Regions from separate parts of the Rhodoferax sp. ZS1R25 genome, predicted to be linked through region 2. Evidence: predicted binding sites of a transcription regulator. Region 2 holds the regulator's gene; each other region holds the start of a gene.
What was found. Region 2 encodes sigma-54, which starts transcription at its own class of promoters, with help from an activator protein. Its sites were predicted from a motif close to TGGCANGNAANCTGCTTT; they were not measured.
Positions count from the first base shown of each region.

Region 1: AC097R_RS16880 (globin family protein) is a predicted target of sigma-54. The motif match lies at 5,446-5,463, and genes of this name have one in related genera.
Region 3: AC097R_RS02180 (ammonium transporter) is a predicted target of sigma-54. The motif match lies at 1,484-1,501, and genes of this name have one in related genera.
Region 4: AC097R_RS04745 (PEP-CTERM sorting domain-containing protein) is a predicted target of sigma-54. The motif match lies at 1,500-1,517, and genes of this name have one in related genera.

Region 1 is NZ_JBWMAZ010000002.1:1,286,596-1,293,822, forward strand. It holds gene pepN (aminopeptidase N) at 1-1,566, shown strand, start outside; gene AC097R_RS16855 (tetratricopeptide repeat protein) at 1,583-2,431, shown strand; gene AC097R_RS16860 (class 1 fructose-bisphosphatase) at 2,453-3,484, shown strand; tRNA gene AC097R_RS16865 (tRNA-Thr) at 3,522-3,597, shown strand; gene AC097R_RS16870 (hypothetical protein) at 3,766-4,449, opposite strand; gene AC097R_RS16875 (YodC family protein) at 4,578-4,895, shown strand; gene AC097R_RS16880 (globin family protein) at 4,951-5,403, opposite strand; gene AC097R_RS16885 (sigma 54-interacting transcriptional regulator) at 5,620-6,966, opposite strand; gene AC097R_RS16890 (hypothetical protein) at 7,058-7,227, shown strand, end outside.
Region 2 is NZ_JBWMAZ010000004.1:72,244-79,470, forward strand. It holds gene AC097R_RS19900 (THUMP domain-containing class I SAM-dependent RNA methyltransferase) at 1-1,109, opposite strand, end outside; gene rpoN (RNA polymerase factor sigma-54) at 1,106-2,716, opposite strand; gene lptB (LPS export ABC transporter ATP-binding protein) at 2,716-3,492, opposite strand; gene lptA (lipopolysaccharide transport periplasmic protein LptA) at 3,489-4,097, opposite strand; gene AC097R_RS19920 (exopolyphosphatase) at 4,173-5,105, opposite strand; gene AC097R_RS19925 (thiol:disulfide interchange protein DsbA/DsbL) at 5,189-5,842, opposite strand; gene AC097R_RS19930 (SPOR domain-containing protein) at 5,907-6,584, opposite strand; gene argS (arginine--tRNA ligase) at 6,665-7,227, opposite strand, start outside.
Region 3 is NZ_JBWMAZ010000001.1:462,082-469,308, forward strand. It holds gene AC097R_RS02175 (putative bifunctional diguanylate cyclase/phosphodiesterase) at 1-197, shown strand, start outside; gene AC097R_RS02180 (ammonium transporter) at 211-1,413, opposite strand; gene metX (homoserine O-succinyltransferase MetX) at 1,681-2,829, shown strand; gene metW (methionine biosynthesis protein MetW) at 2,826-3,407, shown strand; gene otnI (2-oxo-tetronate isomerase) at 3,429-4,256, shown strand; gene AC097R_RS02200 (M20/M25/M40 family metallo-hydrolase) at 4,334-5,794, shown strand; gene AC097R_RS02205 (lysophospholipase) at 5,813-6,655, shown strand; gene AC097R_RS02210 (putative bifunctional diguanylate cyclase/phosphodiesterase) at 6,723-7,227, shown strand, end outside.
Region 4 is NZ_JBWMAZ010000001.1:997,712-1,004,938, reverse strand. It holds gene AC097R_RS04755 (AMP-dependent synthetase/ligase) at 1-158, shown strand, start outside; gene AC097R_RS04750 (ABC transporter substrate-binding protein) at 209-1,384, shown strand; gene AC097R_RS04745 (PEP-CTERM sorting domain-containing protein) at 1,611-2,171, shown strand; gene AC097R_RS04740 (hypothetical protein) at 2,236-2,496, opposite strand; gene AC097R_RS04735 (thioesterase family protein) at 2,569-3,078, opposite strand; gene AC097R_RS04730 (acyl-CoA dehydrogenase family protein) at 3,088-4,272, opposite strand; gene AC097R_RS04725 (SDR family oxidoreductase) at 4,275-5,162, opposite strand; gene AC097R_RS04720 (TetR/AcrR family transcriptional regulator) at 5,162-5,821, opposite strand; gene AC097R_RS04715 (enoyl-CoA hydratase) at 5,885-6,649, opposite strand; gene AC097R_RS04710 (acyl-CoA thioesterase) at 6,684-7,227, opposite strand, start outside.

The DNA.
Region 1 (7,227 bases), on a different contig from region 2:
GAAGACGCGGGGCCCATGGCCCACCCGGTGCGGCCCGACAGCTACATCGAGATCAACAACTTCTACACCGTCACCATTTACGAGAAGGGTGCCGAGGTTGTGCGCATGATGCAAACCCTGACCAGCCGCGCTGGCTTTGCCAAGGGCATGACGCTGTACTTCGAGCGCTTTGACGGCCAGGCGGTGACGTGCGACGACTTCGCGCAAAGCATTGCCGACGCCAACCCAGATTCGGCACTGGCCCGCCTGCTGCCCCAGTTCAAGCGCTGGTACAGCCAGGCCGGCACACCGCGTCTGGCCGCCCGTGGCGAGTACGACGCCGCGGCACAGACCTACACCCTGCACTTCACCCAAAGCTGCGCGCCCACGCCGGGCCAGGCGGCCAAAGAGCCATTTGTCATCCCCGTCAGCCTGGGCCTGGTGGGCGCCACCAGCCACACCGACACCCAGCTGTTTGTGATGACCGAGGCCGCGCAAAGCCTGACCTTCAACAACGTGACCGAAGAGCCCGTTCCCTCCATCCTGCGCGGCTTCTCGGCACCCGTGGTGCTGGACTTTGACTACACCGATGCCCAGCTGCTCACCCTGCTGGCCAACGACCCCGACCCGTTCAACCGCTGGGAAGCCGGCCAGCGCCTGGCGCTGCGCAGCGCTATCAATTGCATAGCTGCTGGCGCAGATTCCACGGGGGCTACACCGCTAAACGATGCCTATATCGACGCCATGCGCGCCGTACTGCGTCACCCCACGCTGGACGCCGCGTTCAAGGAACTGGTGCTGACCCTGCCCAGCGAGACCTACATCGCCGAGCAGCTGGACGTGGTGGACCCGCAGCGCATCCACGCTGTGCGCGAAGCCATGCGCCTGCAGCTGGCCACCGCCCTGCAGGCCGACTGGGAATGGGCGTTTGAGGCCCACCAGCACAACGGCGCCTATGAGCCCGACCCCGTGTCCAGCGGCCGCCGCGCCCTGGCCGGCCTGGCGCTCACCTTCCTGAACCTGGCCGCCGTGCAAAGCGGTGACACCGTGTGGCCCGGCAAAACGCTGCAGCGCTTCAAAGACGCCAGCAACATGACCGACCGGTTCAACGCCCTGTCTGCCCTGGTGGGCAGTGGCCACGCGCTGGCCACCCAAGCCTTGGCCCGTTTCCACGCGCTGTTCAAAGACGAAGCGCTGGTGCTGGACAAATGGTTTGCCCTGCAAGCAGGCACCAGCGACCGTGGCGGCCAGGTGCTGCCCGCCGTGCGCCAGCTCATGGCCCACCCAGACTTCAACCTGCGCAACCCCAACCGCGCGCGCAGCGTCATCTTCAGCTACTGCAGCGCCAACCCCGGTGGCTTCCACCGTGCGGACGCCGCGGGCTATGTGTTCTGGGCCGACCGCGTGATGGAGCTCGACGGCATCAACCCCCAGGTGGCCGCCCGCCTGGCCCGCGCGCTGGACCGCTGGAAGAAGCTGGCCGAGCCCTACCGCAGTGCCGCGCGCGAAGCGCTGGTGCGCGTGGCCGCCAAGGCCGACCTCAGCAACGACGTGCGCGAGGTGGTAGACCGCGCGCTGGCCGACTAACGCACGGCAATCCGCCATGGCCCTCTTCGGTTTCGCATCACCTGCAGAGAAGTTTGCGCGGCGCTTTACCCCGCTGCGCGACACGGTGTACGACGCCGAGGCCATGTTCAGCGGCTCTGCCATGTCGGAAGATCTGGAAGCCCTGCTGCCGCTGGCAGAGAAGGTGGGCACGGAGTCTGCCGAGTTGGCCGACCTGCTGTGGCTGCAATTTGTGGTGTTTGCCAAGCGCCAGTGGGATTCCGAGGGCCTGCCCCTGGGCCTGCGCGCGCTGGCCATCCGCGAGTCGCGTGGTGGCCTAACGCCCACCGACCGCTTTGAGCAGCACTACGCCATCGGCAAATCGGCCGTGCAGGCCGAGGACTACGATACGGCAGTAGCCCACTTGCAGCAGGCTGCTGAATGGTCTGCGCACGCCAGTGCCACGCTCAGCCTGGACCAGAAGCTGGGCATCCGCGAAGAAATTGGCTACGCCCTGCACGAGGCCGGCCGCCACGCCGAAGCACTGGCGCACAACCAACAGCTGCTGGCCGATGCGCAGAGCGCCTTTGGCACGGCCACCGACCAACGCCTGTCGGGCGTCATCAACAACCTGGCGCAAAACGCCTACGAGCTGTGCGACCACGCCCAGGCCAACACCTACCTGCAGCAGCGCCTGGTGCTGGGCCAGGCCTTGCAAGACAACGACATCATTCTGGACACGCTGTTTCAACAAGGCGTGCTGGCCTATGAGGCTGGCGATGCGGCACGGGCGCGCGACTTGCTTGGGCAGCGCGTAGCTATCGCCCGCGCCAGTGGCGACGACGACCTGCTGGAAGACGCACAAGCCCGGCTGGACGAACTGACCGAACGCGAACAAGCCGACTGATTTTTAACTTAGGGACTGACCATGACACAACGTATATCGCTCACGCGCTACCTGATCGAGAAGCAGCGCGGCCACGAAGGCCAATCGGCCGGCCAGGGTGCCATTCCGCCCCAGCTACGCCTGCTGCTGGAAGTGGTGGCCCGCGCCTGCAAGAGCATCAGCCTGGCCGTGACCAAGGGCGCCCTGGGTGGCGTGCTGGGCACGGCCGAGAGCGAAAACGTGCAGGGCGAAATCCAGAAGAAGCTGGACATCATTGCCAACGAAGTGCTGATCGAAGCCAACGAATGGGGCGGCCACCTGGCCGCCATGGCCAGTGAGGAAATGGAAGGCATCTACGTGGTGCCCAACCGCTACCCGCAAGGCGAATACCTGCTGATGTTTGACCCACTGGACGGCTCCAGCAACATCGACGTGAACGTCAGCATCGGCACCATCTTCAGCGTGCTGCTCAAGTCGCCCGAAGGCCCCGCTGTGAGCGAGCAAGACTTCTTGCAACCCGGCAACCAGCAAGTGGCCGCGGGCTACTGCCTGTATGGCCCACAGACCACGCTGGTGCTGACACTGGGCGAAGGCGTGGCCATGTTCACGCTGGACCGCGAGCAAGGCTCGTTTGTGCTGACGCAAGAAAACGTGCGCGTGCCCGAAGACACGCAAGAGTTCGCCGTCAACATGAGCAATATGCGCCACTGGGACGAACCCGTGAAGCGCTATATCGACGAATGCCTGCAGGGCAAAGACGGCCCGCGCGGCAAGGACTTCAACATGCGCTGGATTGCCAGCATGGTGGCCGATGTGCACCGCATCCTGACCCGCGGCGGCGTCTTCATGTACCCCTGGGACAAGCGCGAACCCGAGAAGCCAGGCAAGCTGCGCCTGCTGTACGAAGCCAACCCCATGGGCTGGCTCATCGAGCAAGCTGGCGGCGCCGCTACCGATGGCAAGCAACGCATTCTGGACATCCAACCCACCAAGCTGCACCAACGCGTGAGCGTGTTCCTGGGATCGAAAAACGAGGTGGAACGCGCCACGCGCTACCACTCGGAAGCGGCCTGATTCTGAGAGGCGGCCCGCTATAATCGCGGGCTTAGTTGCCGGTGTAGCTCAGTCGGTAGAGCAGCTCATTCGTAATGAGAAGGTCGGGTGTTCGATTCATCTCTCCGGCACCAAAATTTGAAAGCCCCTGATTCGTAAGAGTCAGGGGCTTTTTGTTGGAATTTAATTTCGAGAAACATTGGCCTGTTAGTCCAGTATGCGAGTGATCGCCACTGCGCGATCTGGGCGACAGCTCCAACAAAAAATTTACGCTCACACCGCCGAACGCTGAAGAGTAAACACTAAATCAGCGCGTCGTGAATGTGTGATGACCAAGCAACTAGGACATCCCAAGCTGGAGCAACATTTGGCAGGGTTTGTACAAAAGATGAGAGCCCTCCCAGAAGTGCGCCAAGCTTCAGTGAATTAGGTTTTTCCAAACTAGCTTGAGCCTTAACATCATTTACCACTTCAATAGCTTCTCTTTTTTCAGCGTCAGTTAATGTCTGAGCCACCTGAAGAGCCTGTGACAGTGCTTCTAAAGCTGCGAGCACTTCAATTTTTCCAGGATTAGAAATGGTTTGCGTAACCGTTGCCGTCGAGTTGTTTCCAGTCTGAACTGAACCTACAGGCCCATTAATGTTGAAGGTATTTTCCACTGGGGTCACTCCTCTTCGTCCAAGAGACATTTCAGAAATCAAAAGTTGAATCTTTGCACCATATTGGGCGTGCAACCGTACCAGCGTCTTAGAAAAATCCAATAGTTCCAATGGGCGTTGTAGGCTTCCCGACAAAGGAGCTACCCGTCCATCTCGTGCGGCCATCAACTTGGTCGCCAATAAATCGAGTCGTTTCGCAAAAAGCTGCTGCAACTGAACTGTTCGCATGGCAACATTTATAGCGGGCTCCGAGTTGTGAGCCTCTAATAGCGCGGAATACATCAACTTGGCGGAAGCCGCCAATTCTTCGGTAGCTTTTTTTTCCAAGCTTAGGATGTGGATGGAAGAGTAATACAGACCACGCGAATTGAGTTGAGCTGCCTCCCCGCTCGCTGCCACTTGAAAGCGCCCTTCAGCGTCCTCCTCGACAACGCTACTCAGGATCTCAAAGCTATTTGCGGATTGCGGACTTAACATTTTTCAAGCATATCGCATCAGGGAAAATCTTCACCTACACTGAAAGTCTCTTTGGAGAAAAAATGGAGTCACTAAAAATCGGCGATGTCGTTCAATTGAAAAGCGGTGGGCCAAAAATGACCGTTCAGAGCTTAGGCACATTCCCTGCGTTAGGTATAGATAGAGCAGCAGAATGCGTTTGGTTTGATGGCGCCATTATGAATAAGCAAGTTTTCGGGCTGGACATCCTAGAGCCATTGAAGCCCGATGCAAGAGCATACAAATTAAGACGAAATTCAAATTGGAAAACAATTTGAATTTCGGTGACACAGGTCCGATATCAGTGTCGTCTGCGCACAAATAGATACTTTCTCACACAGTAGCCGCATCCTGCTCCTGATGCCGTTTGATGCGTTCCGCCTCCAGCGCGCCAAACTGCATCACGTCGGCCAGCAGGCCATAGGCGGCGGTCCAGGCTTCGCGCACTTCGGGGGTGAACTTCTCGCCCAGGCCGGCGCTCAGCGTCCACAGCAGGGCGGTGCCCACGGTCACATAGTGTTCCTCTCGCACGCCGTAGCCCACGTGGCGGGCGCCCAGGCTGCGCAGCACGGGGGCCAGGTTGTCCAGGTCCTTCAGGCCATGCACGGCCGAGCCGATCATGGACATGAGCATGCGACCCTGGTTGGGCATGTCGCCCTTGAACAGGTGCTTGAGCGAGGGGTCCAGCGTGAAGAGGCGGTCGTAAAACAGCTCGGCCGCGGTGGCGGCGATGGGGCGCACGTCTTCAAAGGATGCCTGGACGAGGTTGATTTGTTCGGAGTTCATGGTGTTTACCTTGGGGTACTTGTTGAATAAGACCCGCACTACTACCCACGAAGCGTGCCAAAACTTTTCTTCAATGAAATCAACCACTTAGCGCAAAACAGGGGTAGCGGTTTGTCGGCAAATGCCGACACGGCCCTACGCCGCAAAACAAAACCCCAATGAAATCAACAACTTAGGGTGTCGGCGTTTGCCGACAGTTTGGGCCGACCCGCAGGCTCAGTTTTTGAACTGCGCGGGCTCCAGCTGGTGCCGGGCCATGAGCGCATAAAAGTCGGTGCGGTTGCGCTGGGCCAGCTTGGCGGCCTGGGCGACGTTGCCGTTGGTGATCTTGAGCAGGCTGGTGAGGTAGTCGCGCTCAAACTCTTTTCGCGCCTCGTCCAGCGAGAGCAGCTCGGGCCCCTGGGTGCTGATGGCGCTTTGCACCAGCGTAGCGGGGATGACGGCGCCGGTGCTCATCACCACGCACTTTTCCACCACGTTTTGCAGCTGCCGCACATTGCCGGGCCAGGGCGCCACGCTGAGCTGCTCCAGCCCGCCGGGCGCAAAGGTGCTGACGGGCTTGGCGTAGCGCAGAGCCAGGCTTTGCAAAAAGTAGTTGGCCAACAGCGGGATGTCTTCACGCCGATCGGCCAGCGGCGGCAGCGTGAGGCCGACGACGTTGAGGCGGTAGTACAGGTCTTCGCGGAAGGTGCCGGCGGCCACCTCGGCCTCCAGCGTGCGATGCGATGCGGAGATGACGCGCACGTCCACCTTGTGCGGCTTGCTGGCGCCCACGGGGCGCACCTCGCGCTCTTGCAGCACGCGCAGCAGCTTGACCTGCATCGCCAGCGGCAGATCGGCAATTTCGTCCAGAAAAATGGTGCCCTTGTGGGCGCTGGTGAACATGCCGGGGTTGTCGCGCACGGCGCCGGTGAAGGCGCCTTTGACATGGCCAAACAGCTCGGCCTCCACCAGGTTCTCGGGGATAGCGCCGCAGTTCACGGCCACAAAGGCTTCGTCCGCCCGCGTGCTGGAGGCGTGGACGGCGCGGGCCAGCAGCTCTTTGCCGGTACCGCTCTCGCCATGGATGAGCACCGAGGCATCGCTCTGCGCCATGCGGCGGGCTTCGGCCAGCAGCTTCTCCATGCGCGGGCTGCGGGTGATGATGGCTTCGCGCCAGCTCTCGCCCGGGCCATCTCCCGGCATGTCGGCGCCCAACGCGCTGGAGATGGCCAGCGCGCGATCTACCTCGCGCATCAGCGCGGCGCCTTCAAACGGTTTGGTGATGTAGCCGAACACGCCCTTTTGCATGGCGCGCACGGCGTCAGGAATGGTGCCGTTGGCCGTGAGGATGACCACGGGCATAAGGGGGAAGCGGCGGTGGATGGCTTCGAACAGCTGCAGGCCGTCCATCTCGGGCATGCGCAGGTCGGTGATGACCATGTGGGGCACTTCGAGGTCGAGCTTGGCGAGCGCCATGGGGCCACCGTCAGCCGAGGTCACGTCGTGGCCCTCGTAGCGCAGGCGCATGGACAGGGACTTCAGCAGGTCTGCGTCGTCGTCAACGACAAGAATGCGCGCCATGGTTCTCCACCAATTTCAAAATAGCGCCCATCTTGCCACGGTGCGGCTGGCCATCGGTCAAAATGCGGCTCCGCCCTCGATTGGAGACCCTATGCGCGCACTCTTTGGAATCGTCAGTTTGCTGGTCGTTCTGGCCATTGTGGGCGTGCTGGCCAAGAAGCAGCTGGGCACCACCACCGCCGTGGTGCCCGGGGCCACGCCAGGCGCCACCCCGCAGCAGCAAAGCCAGCAAATTCAGCAGCAGGTCAAACAATCGGTAGA
Region 2 (7,227 bases):
ACCCAGGCGGTCCAGCCGCTGTAGTTCTTCTTCCAGTGGCTGGCCAGTTGGTTGAAGAAGTCCACACCTTCGTCGGTCTGCGCGAGTTCGCGTGCGCCAAAGCGGGCACCTTCGCCTTCACCGGCTACGCCACCAATGCCAATACGCTCGCCATAGGGCGGGTTCAGCACCATCACGCCGCCGCCTTCAATCGGCGGCATGCGCTGCAGCGCGTCGCCACCGCGAAACTCAATCACATCGGCCACGCCGGCGCGTTGCGCGTTGCGCTGCGCAAAGTCCACCATGCGGTGCGACACATCGCTGCCGTAGATCAGCGCAGTCTGGCCCGGCTCGGGCTTGACCACATTCGCTGCGGCCTCGGCCTTCATGTCCGCCCACTCCTGCGAACGGAAGGGTCGGTATTTTTCGAACGCAAAGCGGCGCAGCGAACCGGCCGCGATGTTGCAGGCAATCTGCGCGGCTTCGATGGCCACCGTGCCGCTGCCGCAGCAGGGGTCGTACAGCGGCATCAGGTCGTCCTCACCCGAGGCCCAGCCGCTGGCGGCAATCATGGCCGCGGCCAGGGTTTCCTTCAGCGGTGCGTCGCCCTTGTCCTCGCGCCAGCCGCGCTTGAACAGCGGCTCGCCCGAGGTGTCGACGTACAGCGAGCAGCTGTCGGTGGTCAGGTGGGCATAGATGCGCACATCGGGCCACTGCGTGTTCACGTCGGGGCGCACGCCGCCCGCCACTTCGCGGAAGCGGTCGCACACGGCATCCTTCACCTTGAGCGCGGCAAAGTTCAGCGAGGTCAGCGGGCTGTGCTGCGCCGTCACCTCGACCTTGATGCTTTCCTTGGGCGTGAACCACTGCTCCCATGGCACCTGCAGGCCGGCGCGGTACAGGTCCTGTTCGCTGCGGTATTCGGTGTACGACACCAGCACCAGCACGCGCTGCGAGAGGCGGCTGTACAGGTTGAGCAACATGGCATGCGCGAACGAGGTGCGCACGGCCACGCCACCGCGCTGCTTGGTCACGCAGCCGGGCGGCAGACCGGTGATTTGCAAAATCTCCGGCGCCAGGTACTCCTCCACGCCGGCGGCGCAGGGGAGAAAAAGGGTCAATTGGTTCATAGCGCTTTGCGGAGTGAGGCGGGGGCAATCTTCAGCCCCTCGCGGTATTTGGCCACGGTGCGCCGGGCGCATTCGATGCCCTGCTCCTTGAGCATGTCAGAGATCTGGTTGTCGCTCAAGGGCTTCTTGCTGCTCTCGGAGGCAATGAACTGTTTGATGAGCGCGCGCACCGCGGTGCTGGAGGCATTGCCACCGCTCTCGGTGCCCAGGCCAGAGCCGAAGAAGTACTTCAGCTCAAACGTGCCAAACGGCGTGGCCATGTACTTGGCCGTGGTCACGCGGCTGATGGTGGACTCGTGCAGGCCCAATTCGTCGGCAATCTCGCGCAGCACCAGGGGGCGCATGGCCAGCTCGCCATGGGTGAAAAAGTTCTTCTGCCGCTCCACAATGGCCGTGCTCACGCGCAGGATGGTGTCAAAGCGCTGCTGGATGTTCTTGATGAACCAGCGCGCCTCCTGCAGGCGTTGCTGCAGCGCCGCGTGGCCAGCACCGTCGCGGCCACCGCGGTGGTTGCGCAGCACATTGGCGTAGATGTCATGCACCTTGAGGCGTGGCATCACCTCGGGGTTGAGCTGCACGCGGAATTTGGGAATGCCACCGGCCTTGCCGATGGCCACCACCAGCACGTCGGGCACCACGATGTTGCGCTCCACGTCCACAAAGCGCCGCCCGGGCTTGGGTTCCAGCCGTGCGATGAGCGCGATCGCTTCGCGCACCAGCGCGTCGCTGCCCACGCCCATTTGCACCAGGCGCTTGATGTCGCGCCGCGCCAGCAGGTCCATGGGTTTGCTGCAGATGCCCAGGGCCACCTGCAGCAGCTCGGCACGCTCGTCCTCACCATCCACTTCAGCTTGGGCCAGCAAGGCCTTGACCTGCAAACGCAGGCACTCGCCCAAGTCGCGCGCGCCCACGCCCACGGGCTCCAGGCTGTGCAGCAAGCCCAGCGCCACGGTGAAGTGGTGCACCAGGTCCTGCAGCTGCTCTTCGTCGCCGGGGTTCAGGCTGCGTGCCAGCTCTTCCAGCGGGTCTTCCAGGTAGCCGTCGTCGTTGAGTGATTCGATGAGGAAGCGCAGCGCGGCCGCGTCGGTGGCATTGGTGCGCAGGCTCAGCGCCTGGCGGTGCAAAAAGGCCTGCAGCGATTCGGCAGAGCGCGCCAGCTCGGTGGCGTCTTTCTCCTCGTCGTCGCCCAGGTTGTTGGCCTTGGCTTTGGCGTCCACCCCCCACTCGCCATCGTCGGGCATCATCTCGGTGGTGCCGTCGCCTTCCCAGTTGGGCTCGTCGCTGCTGCTCAGCGGCGTGGCTTCTTCGTCATTGCTGCTGGTACTGGTCGAGGTGGCGTAGTCGGCCACCGCACTGGGCGCGTAGTCCACCTCGCTGCTCTCGGACAGTCGGTCGCCTTCGCTGACCGTCGCATCTACTGCGTTCAGCCCAAAGTCCTCGCGCTCGGCCCGGTCCTCGGTCAGCTCCAGAAACGGGTTTTCGTCCAGCATCTGCTCCACCTCCTGGCTCAGCTCCAGCGTAGAGAGCTGCAGCAGACGGATGGACTGCTGCAACTGGGGCGTGAGCGCCAGGTGTTGGGAGACGCGTAATGAAAGACCTTGCTTCATTACATTTTGAAATGCTCACCGAGATAGACACGGCGCACATCGGCATTGTTCACGATCTCGGAGGGGGTGCCTTGCGCCAGCACATGGCCGTCGCTGATGATGTAGGCGTGGTCGCAAATGCCCAGGGTTTCGCGCACGTTGTGATCGGTGATCAGCACACCGATGCCACGGCCCTTGAGGAAGTTGATGATGCGCTGGATCTCGATCACCGCAATCGGGTCGATACCGGCAAACGGTTCGTCCAGCAGGATAAAGCGCGGCCGCGTGGCCAGTGCGCGCGCAATCTCCACACGGCGTCGCTCACCACCCGACAGGGCCAGCGAGGGCGACTCGCGCAGATGCTCCACGCGCAGGTCTTGCAGCAGCGCGGTCAGGCGCGCTTCAATCTCGGCCGACTTGAGCGGCTCGCCCGCCTCGTCGCGCTGCAGTTCCAGCACGGCGCGCACGTTGTCTTCGACATTGAGCTTGCGAAAGATGGACGCCTCTTGCGGCAGGTAGCCCAGCCCCAGGCGCGCGCGGCGGTGGATGGGCATGTGCTCGATGGAATGGCCGTCAATCGTGATGTCGCCCGCACTGGCGCGCAGCAAGCCCACGATCATGTAGAACGAGGTGGTCTTGCCCGCGCCGTTGGGGCCCAACAGGCCCACGACCTCGCCAGTGCGCACGGTCAGCGACACATCTTTCACCACCTGGCGCTTGCCATACGACTTTTGCAAATGCCGGGCTTCCAGCCGCCCGGTGCTGGTGTCCGGGGCTTCTTGGGTGGGCTCGCTCACTGGGCGGCCTTCTCAAGTTGCGGCGTGGCGCGCAGAGTGGCACCGGGTTGAGGCGCGGTGGCAGTTTCGCCTTCGGGCTTGGGCGTCAGCATGGCGCGCACACGGCCGGCCGGCGCCGCAGCGGTCTTGGGGGCGCCGTCCACGGTGAATTTGTCGCTGAGGTTTTCGTACAGGATGACGGCACCCGTCACCTCGTCGGCCAGCGTGGCGCCGCGCAGGCGGCGCAGCTGGGCTTTTTTGACAAAGCGCACAGTGTCGGCCTTGCCGTCGTATTCGATGGTGTCGCCATCGCCTTCGATGAACTCATCCAGGCCTTCACGCTTTTGCCGGAAAAACGCCGGCGTGGCGACCGAGCCGGTGACCAGACCGTACTGGTAGCCATCCGGGTCCTGGCGCACCTCGATCTGGGCGCCGCGGATCAGGATGCTGCCCTTGGTCAGCACCACATGGCCGGTGAAGACGCTGACCTGCTTGATGTCGTCGTAGCGCAGGGCGTCCGCCTCCACATTCATGGGCTTGTTTCGGTCGGCTTTTTCGGCCCACGCAAGGCCGCCTGCGCTGGCAAACACCAGCGACACAGCCACAGACAGGATGGTTTTTTTCATAAAGGCACGAAACTTGCTCGAAAAGCGCTTCGGCCATTGTACCGAGCGCTTTGCGCATTTCGCGCCTTGGCCGACTCAGCCGTCGGCGTTAATTTTGGTGATGAGCACCTGCAACACGTCTGCAGCGCGGTCGTTCTCCACCTGGCAGGTACCCGCATTGGCATGGCCGCCCCCGCCGTAGCTCAGCATCAGGTCGCCAATATTGGTCTTCGAGCTGCGGTTGGTGATGGACTTGCCCGTGGCAAACACAGTGTTTTGCTTCTGCAGGCCCCATAGCACGTGGATGGAGATATTGGTCTGCGGGAACAGCGCGTAGACCATGAAACGGTTCACCGCAAAGATGGTGTCCTCATTGCGCAGGTCCAGCACCAACAGGTTGCCATGCACGGTGGAGCAGCGCAGCAGTTGCTCCTTGGCCTTGGCCGCATGCTCAAAGTACAGGTCCACACGCTCCACCACGTCGGGCAGCTGCAGGATTTCGTCAATGCCATGGTGGCGGCAGTACTGGATCAAATCCATCATCAGCTGGTAGTTGCTGACGCGGAACTCGCGGAAGCGGCCCAGGCCGGTGCGCGAATCCATCAGGTAATTCAGCAGCACCCAGCCGGTGGGAGTCATGATTTCGTCGTGGCTGAAGCGGGCCGAGTCCCCCTTGTCCACGGCTTCCATCATGTCGTGGAAGCGCGCCGGGAAGCGGTTGGCACCACCGTAGTGGTCAAACACCACGCGCGCGGCCGAGTCGGCGTCGGGCAGGATGATGTGGTTGGGGCGCTCGCCAGTGTTGCGCACCGTCTCGGACTCGTGGTGGTCAAAGGCCAGGTGCACGCCGGGCACGTACGGCAGATTGGTGGTGATGTCCCGATCGGACACCTCCACCTTGCCGTCCTGCATGTCTTTGGGGTGGACGAACTTGATGTCGTCGATCAGGTCCAGCTCGTTGAGCAGGACGGCGCACACCAGCCCATCAAAATCACTGCGGGTGACCAGCCGGTACTTCTGATGTGCCATGGGAAGACTCTCCACAAAGGGGTTGAATGACAAATCATTCTAGCCCTGTGGAATACCTCTGCGGCCTGCGCAGAGGCGTGTTTTTAGCGGGCGGTGCGCGCCTGGACGATCAATGCGTCCACGATCTGCAACGCGCGCTGCATGTTGCCGGCAATGGAGCCATCGGTGTAGTAACGGCCGGCCACGCCCAGGGCAGGCACGCCTTCCACCTTGTAGGCGTTTTGCAGCTGGGCGGCCTTGGTGGCCTTGGTGGCCACGCTGAACGAGCCGTACTGCTCAACAAACTTGGCCTTGTCCACGCCCTGCTTGGCCACCCATTCGACGATGGCATCGCCACCGCTGAGGTTTTGCTTCTCGGCGTGGATGGCGGCAAACACCTTGGCGTGCAGCTTCTCCACCAGGCCCATGGCTTCCAGCGCGTAGTACAGGCGCTGCTGGGGCACAAAGCTGTCCTGGAAGGCCACGGGCACGCGGCGGAAGGACACGTCTTTAGGCAGCTTGGGGATCCAGGCTTGCAGCGTGGGCTCGAACGCATTGCAGTGCGGGCAGCTGTACCAGAAGAACTCAACAACCTCGATCTTGCCGGCGGGTGCTTCCACCGGGGCACGGGGGTCCACGGGCTGGTAATCGGTGCCGGGCTGCGGGCCTTTGGCCTGGGCCTGGGCGCTGCTGGCCCACAGGGCGGAGGATGCAAAGGCGGCGCCTGTAGCGGCTTGGGTAAATTCGCGACGTTTCATGGGTTCAAAAGCTCCAAAGTGCTCGGATGTGAGTGGAGGGGGTGGAAAAAAGTTCCAGCGCGGCCTAGCGCTGCACGCGCACCAGGGCGGTTTCCAGACCGCTCTTGTCCAGCTTGTCTTTGGCCTTGTCGGCATCGTCCTTTTTGTCAAACGGTCCCACGCGCACGCGGAACACCGGGCGGCCCGACTGTTCGCGTTCGGAAATCTTGGTCTCGATGCCGCTCAGCGACAGCTTGGCGCGATGGGCCTCGGCGTCTTCGGCCGTGCGGAAGGCGCCCACTTGTACAAAGTAGGAGAACGCGTCGCCTTCGGTGGCGGCACCTGCCTTGGCCTTGGCCAAGTCACCCAGCGGATCGGCCGACACGGCAGGCTTCAACTCGCCCTTGGCATCCGGTTTGACGGCGGTCTTGGCGTCTGCCTTGGGGTCGGTTTTGGCTTCCGCCTTGGGGTCAGTCTTTGCGTCAGGCTTGGCAGCCGTTTTGGCGCCGGACGCGGCAGACGCCGGTGCCGTGGCCGTGGGCACGGCGGGGGCCGGGTTCTTGCCGTAAAGCAGCGCGTTGGGGTCCCAGTTCTTGTTCTTCTGGGCTTCGGCTGCGTCCTGGTCGGCGCTGCGGCTCTGGCTCTTGTTCATGAACGGCACGGGCACCTTGGTGACGTACACCGCCACCGCCAATGCAGCCCCCAGGCCCACCACCACGCCCACAATGAAACCCACAATGGTTCCGCCACGTTCAAACTTCATGCGCTGCTTTCTCTCTCTTAATCAGTCTTAATTCGTGGGGGTCAGAGCACCTGCTACGCAAGTGGTCTGACCCCCAGACCTCACATTTTTTGCGGGGCACTCACGCCCAGCACAGCCAGGCCATTGTGCAACACCTGCGCCGTCGCCGCGACCAGCGCCAGGCGCGCCAGCTTCACCGCTTCGTCATCCACCAGGATGCGCTCGGCATCGTAGTAGCTGTGGTAGCTGGCGGCCAGTTCACGCAGGTAGAAGGTCACATCGTGCGGCGCCTCGTCGGCGGCCGCTGCGGTCAGCATCTCGGGGTACTTGGCCAGCAGGAGCATCAGGGCCTGGGCCTGCGGGCTTTGCAGCGCCGACAGGTCCACGCTCTTCAAGCTGCTCACGTCGCCACCCCAGGTCGCCAGCACCGAGCAGATGCGCGCATGCGCGTACTGCACGTAGTAGACCGGGTTGTCGTTGTTCTTGGCCACAGCCAGGTCCACGTCAAACGTGTATTCGGTGTCGGGCTTGCGCGAGAGCAGGAAGAAACGCACGGCGTCCTTGCTGGTCCACTCGATCAAATCGCGCAGCGTCACATAGCTGCCCGCGCGCTTGCTGATCTTGACCTCTTCACCGCCCTTGACCACGCGCACCATGGTGTGCA
Region 3 (7,227 bases), on a different contig from region 2:
CGGGCACCCAGAAGCTGGTCAAGGCGATGATCGAAATGGGCCATGGCATGGACCTGTTTGTCACCGCCGAAGGCGTAGAGACCGAGGCCGAACGCGCCACGATTGCCCAGCTGGGCTGCGATGTGATGCAGGGCTATTTGCGCAGCCGGCCGCTGTACGGGGGGCCGCTGCAGGCTTGGCTGGATAGCGTGGCCTGAGCGGGTTGGTTGCTTACCAGTTGGCCTCGCGCTCCGGCGTGGCGCTGATCTTGTGGATGGACAAGTCGGCACCGTCAAATTCTTCCTCTTGGCTAAGGCGCAGGCCCATGGTGGCCTTCAGCGCGCCGTAGACGATGAAGCCGCCCAGCGCGGCCCAGGCCACGCCCATGGCGGTGCCTATCAGCTGCGCACCCAGGCTCACGCCGCCCAGGCCGCCAAAGGTTTGGCTGCCGAAGATGCCAGCCGCAATGCCGCCCCAGGTGCCGCACAGGCCGTGCAGCGGCCACACGCCCAGCACGTCGTCGATCTTCCATTTATTCTGCGTCAGCGTGAACATCACCACAAAGATGGCGCCGGCCACGCCGCCCACCACCAACGCGCCCAGCGGGTGCATCAGGTCGGAACCCGCGCATACGGCCACCAGGCCAGCCAGCGGGCCGTTGTGCACAAAGCCGGGGTCGTTCTTGCCCAGCAGCAGCGCCACCAGCGTGCCGCCCACCATGGCCATGAGCGAGTTCACCGCCACCAGGCCCGACATCTTGTCCAGTACCTGCGCGCTCATCACGTTGAAGCCGAACCAGCCCACGATCAGAATCCACGCGCCCAACGCCAGAAACGGAATGCTGCTGGGCGGGTGCGCCGACATGGCGCCGTCCTTGCGGTAGCGGTTGCTGCGTGCGCCCAGCAACAGCACGGCGCCCAGCGCAATCCAGCCGCCTACGGCGTGCACCACCACGCTGCCCGCAAAGTCGTGGAATTCGGCGCCGGTCAGATTCTTGATCCAGGCCTGCACGCCAAAGTGCTGGTTCCACGCAATGCCCTCGAAGAAGGGGTAGATCACACCCACAACGACGGCCGTGGCGATCAGCTGCGGCCAGAACTTCGCGCGCTCGGCAATGCCGCCCGAGATGATGGCCGGGATGGCCGCGGCAAAGGTCAGCAGAAAGAAGAACTTCACCAGCGCATAGCCGCTTTGCGCGGCCAACTGCTCGGCGCCCACAAAGAAGTGGGTGCCGTAGGCCACGCCATAACCCACCAGGAAATACACCACGGTGGATACCGAGAAGTCCACCAGGATCTTGACCAGCGCGTTCACCTGGTTCTTGCGGCGCACCGTGCCCAGCTCCAGAAATGCAAACCCCGCGTGCATAGCCAAGACCATGACCGCGCCCAACAAAATGAACAGGGCATCAGCGCCCTGTTTTAGTGCTTCCATACAAACCCTCTTTGAATAAATGCTTGTGTTTGGTGCAAATAAAGTGAATTTCTTCAAAATGCACCAAACTAAAGCAAAAATCGCGCCATCGCATCCAAATTGGTGCGCCCCGTAGCTTTTTGCCCCGCAAACGCCGTGCTTGCTATACTTTGGGTTCACAGCGCCAATTTGCTCCAGCTTGCGGGCGCTTAATAAATTCAGCTAAACACGGACCCGCCATTGGCACTGCAACCCGGCCCGCGTTTAGCGTTGCCGGGTTTTGTTTTTATGCTGATCGCCACGCCCCAGTCCATGCGCTTCGATGCCCCTTTGCCCATGCAAAGCGGTGCGCTGCTGCATGGCTATTCCCTGAGTTACGAGACCTACGGCACGCTGAACGCCGACAAGTCCAACGCCGTGCTGGTGTGCCACGCGCTCAATGCATCGCACCATGTGGCGGGCGTGTATGCGGGCCAGGACAAAAGCGAGGGCTGGTGGGACAACATGATTGGCCCGGGCAAGCCGGTGGACACCGACCGCTTCTTTGTCATCGGCGTGAACAACCTGGGCTCCTGCTTTGGCTCCACCGGCCCCATGCACACAGACCCTCATAGCGGCAAGGTATATGGCGCGGACTTTCCGGTGGTGACGGTGGAAGACTGGGTCACCGCACAGGCCAGGTTGCTGGATGCACTGGGCATTCAGACCCTGGCCGCCGTGCTGGGTGGCAGCCTGGGTGGCATGCAGGCGCTGAGCTGGACGCTGCAGTACCCCAATCGTGTGCAGCACGCCGTGGTGGTGGCCAGCGCGCCCAATCTAACGGCCGAAAACATCGCCTTCAACGAGGTGGCACGCCGCGCCATCGTGACCGACCCCGATTTCCACGGTGGGCATTTTTACGAGCACGGCGTCATCCCCAAGCGCGGCCTGCGCATCGCCCGCATGATTGGCCACATCACCTACCTCAGTGACGACGTGATGAACGAAAAGTTCGGTCGCCAACTCAAGGAAACCCTGTTGGACCACGCATCGGGCTACAAGTATTCGACGCAGGAGGTGGAGTTCCAGATCGAGAGCTACCTGCGCTACCAGGGCGACAAGTTTGCCGAGTACTTTGATGCCAATACCTACCTGCTGATCACGCGCGCACTGGACTACTTTGACCCGGCCCGCGCCTTTGGCGGAGACCTCAGTCTGGCACTGGCCCGCGCCACCTGCAAGTTCCTGCTGGTGAGCTTCACCACCGACTGGCGTTTCAGCCCCAAGCGCAGCCGCGAACTCGTCAAAGCCTTGCTCGACAACCGGCGCGAGGTCAGCTACGCCGAGATCGATGCGCCACATGGGCACGATGCCTTTTTGCTCGATGACCCCCGCTATATGGGCGTGGTCAGCTCCTATTTCAATAGCATTACGCGTACGCTGGAGGTGGCAGCATGACCGACCTGAACACCCTGCACGCGATTGCCAGCCTGGTGCCCCAGGGTGCCCGTGTGTTGGATCTGGGCTGTGGCGATGGCGCCTTGCTGGACCACCTGCAGCGCCACCGCGGCTGCACCGGCTACGGCGTGGAACTGGACGATGCGAATGTGCTGGCCTGCGTGCAGCGCGGCGTGAACGTGCTGCAGCTCAACCTAGACCAGGGCCTGACCATGTTCGAGGACGCGAGCTTTGACGTGGTGCTGCAGATCGACACGCTGCAGCACCTGCGCAATGCCGAGACCATGCTCAAGGAAACAGCGCGCGTGGGCCGCGTGGGCATCGTGGCCTTCCCCAACTTTGCGCACTGGCCCAACCGCCTGAGCATTCTGCAAGGCCGTATGCCGGTGACCCGGCGCCTGCCCTACCAGTGGTACGACACGCCCAATATCCGCGTGGGCACCCATGCCGACTTGGCCGAGCTGGCGCAGCGCAATGGCCTGCGCGTGCTCGACAGCTTTGGCCTGCAAGACGGGCGCACCGTGCGCTTTGCGCCCAACCTGCGTGCGGGCACCTCGGTCTACAAGCTGGCCCGCTGACGACTCCGGCCCCTGCTGCCCATGCCTCGCTTTGCCGCCAACCTGAGTTTTCTATACACCGAGCATCCATTTCTGGAGCGCTTTGCGGCAGCAGCAGCAGATGGCTTTGCAGGCGCGGAGTTTCTGTTTCCCTACGCCTGGACGCCTGAGGCGCTGATGGCCCCGCTGCAGGCGGCGGGCTTGCAGCAGGTGCTGTTCAATGCGCCGCCCGCAGGCAGCGATGCTGCCTCCATGGCCAGCGCCTGGGACCGCGGGGAGCGCGGCACTGCCTGCCTGCCGGGACGCGAGGCTGAGTTCCAGGCCGGCATCACCGCTGCGCTGCGCTATGCCGCTGTGCTGCAGTGCCCGCGCATCCATGTGATGGCGGGGCTGGTGCCTGCGGGTTCAGACCCTGCGGCCTTGCATGCCACCTATGTGCGCAACCTGCGCTGGGCCTCGGCGTTGGCCGCGCAGCAGGGGTGCGCCCTGCTCATTGAACCCATCAACCCGCGCGATATGCCGGGCTACTTTTTGCGCCACCAGGCCCAGGCCCATGCCGTGGTGGCCGAGGTGGGCGCAGCCAACCTGCAGGTGCAGATGGACCTGTACCACTGCCAAGTGGCCGAGGGCGATGTGGCCAGCAAGCTGCGCCAGTACCTGCCCACGGGCGCTGTGGGCCATATCCAGATCGCCGGTGTGCCCGAGCGCCAAGAGCCCTCGCAGGGCGAGCTGCACTACCCCTACCTGTTGGCCTTGGTGGACGCACTGGGCTACGGCGGTTGGGTCGGTTGCGAATACCGGCCCCGGCTGGGCGCACAGCCGGGGGGTACCCGGGCCGGCTTGGGCTGGCGCGACACCCCCCTGCGCTGAGGGTTTGCCACAGCCAGATTCGAGTCTGCGCATGGCATGATGGCGCATCCATCACTCTGTTGTTTCAGGAGTTCGCCATGAACGCCCGCGTACCGCCCGCTGCCTTCAATGCGCCACAAGCGCTGGAGCAAGTCAGCCAAGCTTGGGATAGTGACATTGTTCACCGTCTGGAAGACTACATCCGTATCCCGGCCAAATCGCCCATGTTCGATGCCGACTGGGCTACCGGCGGCTACATAGACACCGTGGTGCGCAACACTGCCCAGTGGATAGAAGAACAAAAGGTGCCCGGTCTGACCCTCGAAGTGGTGCGCCTGGAAGGCCGCACCCCTGTGCTGTTTTTTGAAGTGGCCGCCAGCGGCAGTACTTCAAACCAGACCGTGCTGATGTACGGCCACCTGGACAAGCAACCCGAGTTTTCCGGCTGGCGCAACGACCTGGGCCCCTGGACCCCCAAATACGAAGACGGCAAGCTCTATGGCCGTGGTGGTGCCGACGATGGCTACGCCGCCTATGCCGCCATTGCCGCGCTGCAGGCGCTCAAAAGCCAGAACATGCCGCACCCGCGCGTCGTGGGCCTGATCGAGACCTGTGAGGAAAGCGGTTCTTACGACCTTATTCCTTACATCGACATCCTGAAAACCCGCCTGGGCGATGTGGGGCTGGTGGTGTGTCTGGATTCGGGTGCCGGCAATTACGACCAGCTTTGGCTGACCAACAGCCTGCGCGGCATGGCCAGCGGTGTGCTCAAGGTGGAGATCCTCACCGAAGGCATCCACTCGGGCGATGCCAGCGGCCTGGTGCCATCGAGCTTTCGCATCATGCGCCAGGTGCTGGACCGGCTGGAAGATAGCAAGACCGGCCGCCTGCTGCCCGCCAGCTTCCACTGCGAGGTGCCTGCGGCACGGCTGCAGCAGGCCCAGGCCACCGCAGCCATTTTGGGCGACGAGCTGTTCAAGCGCTTCCCTTGGGCGCACTACGACTGCGGTGGTGCCACCACCTTTGCCCTGCCCACCACCACCGACCCGCTGGAGGCGCTGCTCAAGCGTACCTGGCAGCCCACGCTGAGCGTGACCGGTGCCGATGGCCTGCCCGAACTGAAGAACGCCGGCAACGTGCTGCGCCCCTATACCGCCTTCAAACTCAGCCTGCGCCTGCCGCCGCTGGTGGAAGCCGATTCCGCCGTGCAGGAGCTCAAGGCCTTGCTGGAGGACAACGCGCCCTACCAGGCCCGCGTGACCTTTGAAGGTGCCGCTAGCGCCACGGGCTGGAATGCACCGGACACGGCGCCTTGGTTGGATGCGGCGCTGGACGAGGCATCGCAGGCCCATTTTGGTGCGCCCTGTGGCCACATCGGCCAGGGCGGGACCATCCCGCTCATGAACATGCTGTCGAAAGGCTTCCCCAAGGCGCAGATGATGGTCTGCGGCGTGTTAGGCCCCAAGAGCAATGCCCACGGCCCCAACGAATTTCTGCATGTGCCCTACGCCAAGAAACTCACCGCCGCCGTGGCCCAGGTGATTTCCCGCTTTCCCTGACTTTCCCCGATGTCCACCATGAGCTCTGAAACCACCCTCACCACCTTTGTGGCCAGCGATGGCGATAACGTGGTCATCCAAGACTGGCCGCTGGAGCCCGGCGTGACCGCGCGTGGCACCGTCGTCATCGTGCACGGCCTGGGCGAACATGCGGGCCGCTACGACCATGTCGCACGCCAGCTCAACGCCTGGGGCTTTGCCGCCCGCGGTTATGACCAGTGCGGCCATGGCGAATCGGGCGGTCTTCCCGGCAGCCTGCCCAATGACACGCGGCTGCTGGACGACCTGGCTGACATCGTCGACAGCACCCGCGCCCGCATGGCGCCGGGTACACCGCTGATTCTGCTGGGCCACAGCATGGGCGGTTTGGTGGCGGGCCGCTTTGTATCGCTGGGCATGCGCCCGGTGGATGCGCTGATGATGTCTTCCCCCGCGCTGAACCCGGGTTTGAACGCCTTCCAGAAGCTGTTGGTGGCGGTGTTGCCCAAGCTGGTGCCCAACCTGCGCGTAGGCAATGGCCTGAACGCCAGCTACATCTCGCACGACCCCGCCGTGGTGGCCGCCTACCAGGCGGACAAGCTGGTGCACGACCGCATATCTGCCCGCCTGGCCCAGTTCATTGCCACTGCTGGCCCGGCCACGGTAGCCCTGGCCCCGCAGTGGCAGGTGCCCACGCTACTGATGTACGCGGGTGCAGACCGCTTGGTCAACCCCCAGGGCAGCCGCGACTTCGCCGCTGCTGCGCCTGCGGGCGTGGTGACCAGCCAATGCTTTGAGAGCCTGTACCATGAAATTTTCAATGAGCTGGACGCTACCGAGGTGTTCGCCACCCTGCGCCAGTGGTTGGCGCAGCGGTTTTGAACCCGGCATCGGCCTTGCTTAGCGTGTATCTTTGAAAGCCCTCTTACCGCCTATGCAGCGTTTCCCTTTGAGCTTTGCCAATCTGCGAGCCCGCTGGCGTGCCGGCTTGCCGCTGCGTTACACCATGATGCTGGTGGTGGTGCTGGGCGTGAGCCTGCCAGCCGTGTTGCTGCTGACACTGGAGCAGGAGCTGGCCGAAAAATCCCAAAAGGCCCTGCTGGCTCAGAGCGAGTCGGCGCTCATGAAAATTGGCAGTGTGTCGATTGCTGAGCCTATGTGGGTGGTGGACCGCGTGGCGCTGGATGCGGCTGCCGTGCGCCTGCTGGAAAGTCCCCAGGTGGTGGCCGTGCGCATCGAAGATGGTTTGGCCAACACGCCCGAGCTGGAGCGCGTGCGCCCTGACTTTGCGCGTTCGCTGCACGACGACGCCCAGGCCGGTCGCCTGACCCGCCGGGTGCAAAAAGTGATGCGCTCGGGCGAGGAGCTGGGCACGCTGGTGGTGTGGTTTGACGCGTCCTACGGCCAGGGCTTGCTGCAGGCCCGGCGCAGCCAGATGCTGTCGCTGGTGGCCT
Region 4 (7,227 bases), on a different contig from region 2:
TGAACCAGAAGTTCGCCCGCGTGGAACAGATCAAAAAATTCTTCTTGCTGGAAAACCAGTTGACCGCAGAAGATGAAGAACTCACGCCCACCATGAAGCTCAAACGCAAGCTGGTGGAGAAGAAATACGAAGCCCAGATAGAGGCCATGTACCTCTGAGCGGCGCACCGCCGCCCAGCATTTTTACCACCGAGGAGACTTTCACCATGATGACACTGCGCACCGCCGCCGCACTGGGCGCCCTGGCCCTGACGGCATCGCTGGCTTCGGCCCAGCAAGGCATCAGCAAAGACGAAATTTTGCTGGGCTCCATCCAGGATTTGTCCGGCCCCATCGCCGGCTTTGGCAAGCAGGCGCGCCTGGGCATGCTGCTGGCCGTGGACGAGATCAACGAGCAAGGCGGCATCAATGGCCGCAAGGTCAAGATCCTGGTCGAAGACTCGGCCTACGACCCCAAAAAGGCCGTGCTGGCCGCACAAAAACTGGTCAACCAGGACAAGATTTTCATGATGGTAGGCCACATCGGTACGGCGCAAAACATGGCCGCCATGCCCGTGCAGTTTGAGAAGAACGTGATCAACTTCTTCCCCATCACCGCCGCGCGCGAGATGTACGAGCCCTTCCACAAACTCAAGTACTCGTATGCCGCCCCTTACTACGACCAGATGCGCCTGGCGGTTCCGAAGCTGGTGAAAGAGAAAGGCGCCAAGAAGGTCTGCACCATGTACCAGGACGATGACTTTGGCCTGGAAGTGCTCAAGGGCGGCGAGGACGGCCTGAAGACCATCGGCATGGAGTTTGCCGAGAAGACCTCGTACAAGCGCGGCGCCACCGACTTCTCCTCGCAAGTGTCCAAGATGCAGGCCAGTGGCTGCGACTTCATTGTGCTGGGCACCATCATCCGCGAAACCATCGGCGCCATCGGCACGGCCCGCAAGCTGGGGTACAGCCCCACCTTCATCGGATCCAGCGCGGCCTACACCGACCTGATCCACAAGCTGGGCGGTCCCGCCATGAACGGCTTCTACGCCACCATGACGGTGCAAAACCCCTACACCGATGAACAGGCGCCGGCCATCCGCTTCTGGGCCAACAAGTACAAGACCAAGTTCAACGAAGACCCCACCGTGTTCTCGGTCTACGGCTACAACATCCTCAACACCTTTGCCACCGTGGCCGGCAAGGCCGGCAAGAACCTGAACACCGAGAGCTTCATCAAGGTGATGGACACACTGAGCATCCCGTCCGACATCTTCGGCAGCGCCCCCCAATCCTTCAGCGCCACCAAGCGCCTGGGCAGCAGCGCATCCCGCATCTCACAAATCACCGATGGCAAATGGAAGGTGGTGTCGGAGTACGTGGGTGACCCGGCATTGAAGAAGTAAGGCGCTTGCGCTTTCAAAAAAGCCACCGTGAGGTGGCTTTTTTTGTTGGGACGCTGAAAGTCAGGTGTGTGCCCGCGTGCGCCATGCCGTCAATTGTTACCACCTGTGTCCATGAAGGCTTTAAAGCTGCTTTTGAATCCAAACGGACTATTGCTCAGTTTTGGTGCGCAAAAACAGAATGCCCGCGAGGCAGGCATTCGCCGCCTCTCAACCAGTGGAGTCAACCATGAAACTAAAGAGACTTTTAACCGCAACCGGCATCGCCGCCGCCTTGCTGTTCGCATCGGCCGCACAGGCCAATACCAACACCTTTTCGGGTCTGACGGGCAGCATTACCGCTTTGGCCAGCTACACCGAAGACGGCATTACTGCGACACCAACCTCCGGAAGCTTTTGGGGCTGGCCTTCTGCGGGACAGTTGCACTTGGACCCCACCGGTTTTGCCGGCAACACGGTCAACTTCACCTTCGCGTCGGGCCTCTTTAACTTGAATAGCCTGGACATCAGCTACGCCAGCAGCGGCGCCGTGGGTGCACTGACCGCTTTCGACACGTCCAACAACGTTTTGTTCACAACCAACATCAATGCCAGCGCTACTGGCACTGTGAACTTTGGTACCTGGAACAACATTGCACGCCTGCAACTCGTCGACACCGGCAGCCACTTGAGTGTGGACAACCTGACGCTAACAGCGGCAGTACCTGAACCCGAAACCTACGCCCTGCTGCTGGCGGGTCTGGGTTGCATGGGTGCCATCGTGCGTCGACGCAAAGCCAAGCAAGCCTGATCGCTCATCGCGCACGCGAGCATGCGCAAGCAACCGGGGGCTTCGCCCCCCGTTTTCATGACTATCAGGGCTCGCGGTTCTGCGTGAAACCGGATACGGGCTTGCCGCCCGGGCCGGGAACCAGTTCTTCTCGTCGTTTGGCGTCCAACCCGGGCGTCACGTGCATATCGGTATCGACCTGTCCCGCATCCAGGTCGCGCTTGGCCTGGACTATGCGCGGATCGGGGGCTTGCCCTTGTTGGGATGCAGCTTCGTCGCGGTCGTGTGGCAACGCCAGACGCTTGCCATTGGGTGCCTTTGCACGCGGGCGCTTGGGGACGGTCATAGAAATCCTGACGTAGTGTGCCCTCTACCCTAGGCAAGCAGCCTCCCGCCGTATGTGCGGCGACACACCCAATCAGGAAACGATGTACGCCGCAGCCCCGCTGGACAGCAACTTGCCATCAGCACCCAGAAACTCCATGCGCGTGGAGGCCACGCGCGAGCCCAGGCGCATGACTTCAGCGCGCAGCTCAAAGCTCTCCCCAATGCCGGGGCGCAGGTAGTCCACCCGCAAGTCGATAGTGCCCAGCTTGGCAAAGCGGTGCAGGCGCTGCAGAGGCGCCTCGTCCATGTGGCGCGCACCGATGGCGGCCATCACGGCCAGACCGCCCATGGCGTCCAGCCCCGCGCTGATGACGCCCCCGTGGATGCGGTTGAAGCTGTAGTGGCCCACCAGCTCGGGTTTCATGGCGATGTGCGCCACCACGCACTGTGGCGTGATGCTGGCAATCTTCAGCCCCAGCACCTGGTTGAACGCGATGCTGTGCTCAAAGATGCGTCGCAGGCCCTCGATGAACTCGGCTTCAAACACTACCGCGGTATCTGGGCTGTCAACGGAAGTAACGGGCACAGGTGTTTTGGGCATGGGGCATTCTCACAGGCCGAGCTGACGGCTGGCCAACTCTTTCATGATCTCTTCGGCACCACCACCAATCATCATGACCTTGACCTCGCGGTAGATGCGTTCGCACGCAGTGCCACGCATAAAGCCCATGCCACCCAGAATCTGCACGCCCTGGTCGGCGCAAAACTGCATGGTTTGGGTAGCGTGGTTTTTCAGCAGGCACACCTGCGCAACCCACTCTGCGCCCTTGGCCGACTTGTCGCCGCGGTCACCGGCATCGGCACGCGCCGCCACGGCGTGCAGCCACGCGCGGGTGGATTCGATGCGCATCTTCATGTCCATGAGTTTGTGGCGAATCACCTGGTGGTCGATGAGTGCGGTACCAAAGGTCTTGCGCTGCTGCGCCCAGCCCAGTGCCTCGTCGTAACAACACTCTGCGAAACCCAGCGCCATGGCGGACATGGACAGGCGCTCGCCGTTGAAGTTGGTCAGGATGATCTTGAAGCCCGCGCCCTCCTCGCCCACCAGGTTGCTGGCAGGTACCCGCACGTTGTCAAAGCGCAGGTGCGCTGTGTCGGAGCACCACCAGCCCATCTTCTTCAAAGGGCTGCGCGACAACCCCACCGCATCGCCCGGAACCATGAGCATGGAGATGCCCATGGGGCCTTTGTTTTTCAGATCGGTGCGCACGGCCACCGTAAGCCAATCCGCGCGCATACCAGAGGTGATGAAGACTTTCTCGCCGTCCACCACGTAGTCGTTGCCGTCCAGCCGCGCCGTGGTTTTGAGGGCGGACACATCGGTGCCGCCGCCGGGCTCGGTAATGGCCAGTGCGGCAATCTTCTTACCGGCCAGCACGTCGGGCACCACCTGCTGCTGCAGGGCTGCAGAGCCATGGCGCAGCACCGGTGGCAGGCCAATGTTGTGGCTGAACAGGCTGGCCATGAGGCCACCGCTGCCACCCGTGCGGGCCAGGGCAATGGTCAGCGCGTTGCGCAGCGCCCAGGGCGCGGGCGTGCCCCCCAATGCCTCGGGGTAGCCCAGGCCCAGCCAGCCCATTTCGGCTGCGCGCTGGTACAGCGCACGCGGAAATTCACCTGCCTCTTCCCAGTCATTCAGGTGCGGCGCCACCTCACTGCGGATGAAACGGCGCGCGGTGTCTTCCACCGCGGAAATGTCTTCGGGCGCCATCACCGCAGGCGATTTGGCCTGCATCGTCAGCTACCGGAAAACACTTTGGGCGTGCTAGCCCGGTGAAACCCGTTGAAGGGCTTGATGGCGTCGCGCGTCTGGGCCTTCTCATCGGCCACACGCATGGGCCAGCCCATGCGCACCTGGGGCCGCGCGCCGTCGATGCGCAACGTGCTGCCGCTGATGAAGGCGGCTGCCGGGCTCAGCAAAAACACAATGCCGGCGGCCGTCTCGGCCTCGGTACCAAAGCGGCCCAGCGGCACGGTCTTGGCCATCTCGCGCAGCATGGGGCCCATCTCGGGCGGATAGTGGTCCATGCCGCTAGAGGCGATGTAGCCCGGGGCCACCGCATTCACGCGCACCCCACGGCCCGCCCATTCGGTGGCCGCGGTCTCGGTGAAGCTGACCATGCCCGCACGCGCCGCACCGCTGTGGCCCATTCCGGGCATGGAGCCCCACATGTCGGCCACGATGTTGACGATGGCCCCGCCATGCTTGGTCATGCTCTGGCTGAAACACTCGCGCGCCATCAAAAAGCCGCCGGTCAGGTTGGTGTTGATCACCGCCTCCCAGCCCTTGGCGCTGATCGCCTCCAGCGGGGTCATGTACTGGCCCCCTGCGTTGTTCACCAAGCCATCGATCTGGCCATGCTGCGCCACGATGGCGGCCACGGTCTGCTGCACCGCCTCTTCCTGGCGGATGTCACACACATGTTGGCTGGTCTTGCCACCGTCTTCAGCAATCTCAGCCGCCACCTTTTGAAGCTTTTCAGGTTTGCGGCCAATCAGCGCCACGGTGGCGCCCAGGGCCGCCAACTCATGCGCCACACAGCGGCCAATGCCCGAGCCGCCGCCTGTCACCACCACCACCTTGCCCGCGAACAAACCGGGCGCAAACACGGAACCGTAAGACATCAGGACTCCTTTAAAAACAAGGCCATGGCCGCGTCACCCAGCTCTTCGACGGACGCACCCTTCTTGGCATCAAACCACTGCACAGACCAGTTCAGCGCCCCCAGCATCAAGAGGCGCGCGAGCTTGACCGGCGCTTTGAGTTCGCCCCGGGCGTGCAGGGCTTCCAGCACAGGCATCCACAGGGCTTCGTAGTCGGCGATCAGCTGGGCCAGTAGCTTGCGCTGGCGGCTGTTGAGCGAGCGCCATTCGTACAACATGACCGGCACAAAGTCGTTGCCTGGCCCCAGCAGCACGGCAAAGTGCGCATGCACTAGCGCGGCCAGTTGCGCCGCCGGTGGCAGCTCGGCATAACCGGGCTGGCTGAAGGCCGCGTGCTGGTTGGCCAGCGCGTTGTGCATGCCCTCTTCCATCACGGCGAACAGCAGCGCATCCTTGCTTTTGAAGTGGTAGAACGGCGACCCGCTCTGCATGCCGGCGGCAGCGGCAATGTCACGCGTGGTGGTGGCCGCAAAGCCCTTTCGGCGAAACAGCTGGGCCGCGGCCTTGAGCAGTTCGTGGCGGCGATTGCCGTCATCGCGCTCGTCCACCGTCTTGCGTGGGCGGCCACGCGGGCGCTTGGGAACATCGATATCGTTGACAACAAGGTCGGGGGGCGTCATGCCCTCGACCTTACCAAGAGGTTATATTTTTAGCAAGCATTTGCTCGGCAAAAATAGCCCGCGTCACACCTTGCTGAAATCGGGCTTGCGCTTTTCCATGAAGGCGGAGAACGCTTCTTTGGCAGCGGGCGCCTGTAACAGGCGGCCGAAGCTCAGGGCCTCTTCGTCAATGCGTTCCAGCACCTGGGTCATCTGGCCCTTCTTGAGCAGACGCTTGGTCTCCACCAGCGAGGTCAGGGGTTTGGCGGCCAGCTTGCGCGCTTGCGCCTGGGCAATGCCATTGGCCTCGGTGGGCGGCACTATGCGGTTGGCCAGGCCCACTTCGAGCGCGGCCTCGGCCATAAAGGGTTCACCCATCAGCAGCGCTTCGGCAGCACGGTGGTAGCCCATCATCTGCGGCACCAGCAGGCTGGAAGCCGCCTCGGGGCACAGGCCCAGGTTCACAAAGGGCATGGAGAAAGCCGCGTTGTCACCGGCGTACACCAGGTCGCAGTGGAACAGCATGGTGGTGCCAATGCCCACCGCCGGGCCACACACGGCCGCCACGATGGGCTTGGGAAAGGCCGCCAGTGCGCGCAGAAAGCGGAACACGCGGGCGTCGTTGGACTTGGGCCCAGCGCTCAAAAAATCACCAATGTCATTGCCCGCGCTGAACACGGTCACATCGCCCTGGAACACCACCACGCGCACGGCCGCGTCGTCGCGCGCGGCTTCCAGCGCATCGGCGCAAGTGGCGTACATGGCCTGGGTGAAGGAGTTTTTCTTTTCCACCCGGTTCAGGGTGATGGTGGTGATGCCGTCGGCGGTGTCGATCAGGATGTCTTGCATGGTCGGTCTCTGTGGAAAGGAATACGCGATTGGATCACTGTTTGTAGTAAACGATCTGGTGCGTGGTCACCAGCAGCACACCGGCTTGGTTCCACAGCTGGCTGCTCTGGTCAAAAAAGCCGTTGCGAAACGCCTGCGCCCGCGCCTGACCCAGCAGGTAGCCGCTGCCGGTCTGCGCCAACTGCTCGGCGCTGGCATGGAAGTACACGGTCATGGACACCGTGCCCACCGGCACATGGGTGGAGCGGCGGATGAACACGCGCGGAAAAAAAATGTCGGAAATCGACGCCAGCGAGGCGAAGTCCAGTGGGCGGGGCGGTTGGTCGCGCACCCAGAGCTGCGACAGGCTGCTGTCACCGCTGCCATCCCACACCTCAGGCAGGCCGCCGGTAATGGGGCGTGACTCAAAGCGCCGCACAAACTCCATGGGCGCACGCACGGCGGGCAGCGGCACGTCTTCGGGCTCCGGGCAGGCGGGCATGGGCTCTTCGTCCAGGCTCCAGGTCTCGCGCCGCACGGCGGTCACGGCCGTGGCCGTGAGTACAGCCTGGCCATCCTGCTGCAGTTCGATCACCCAA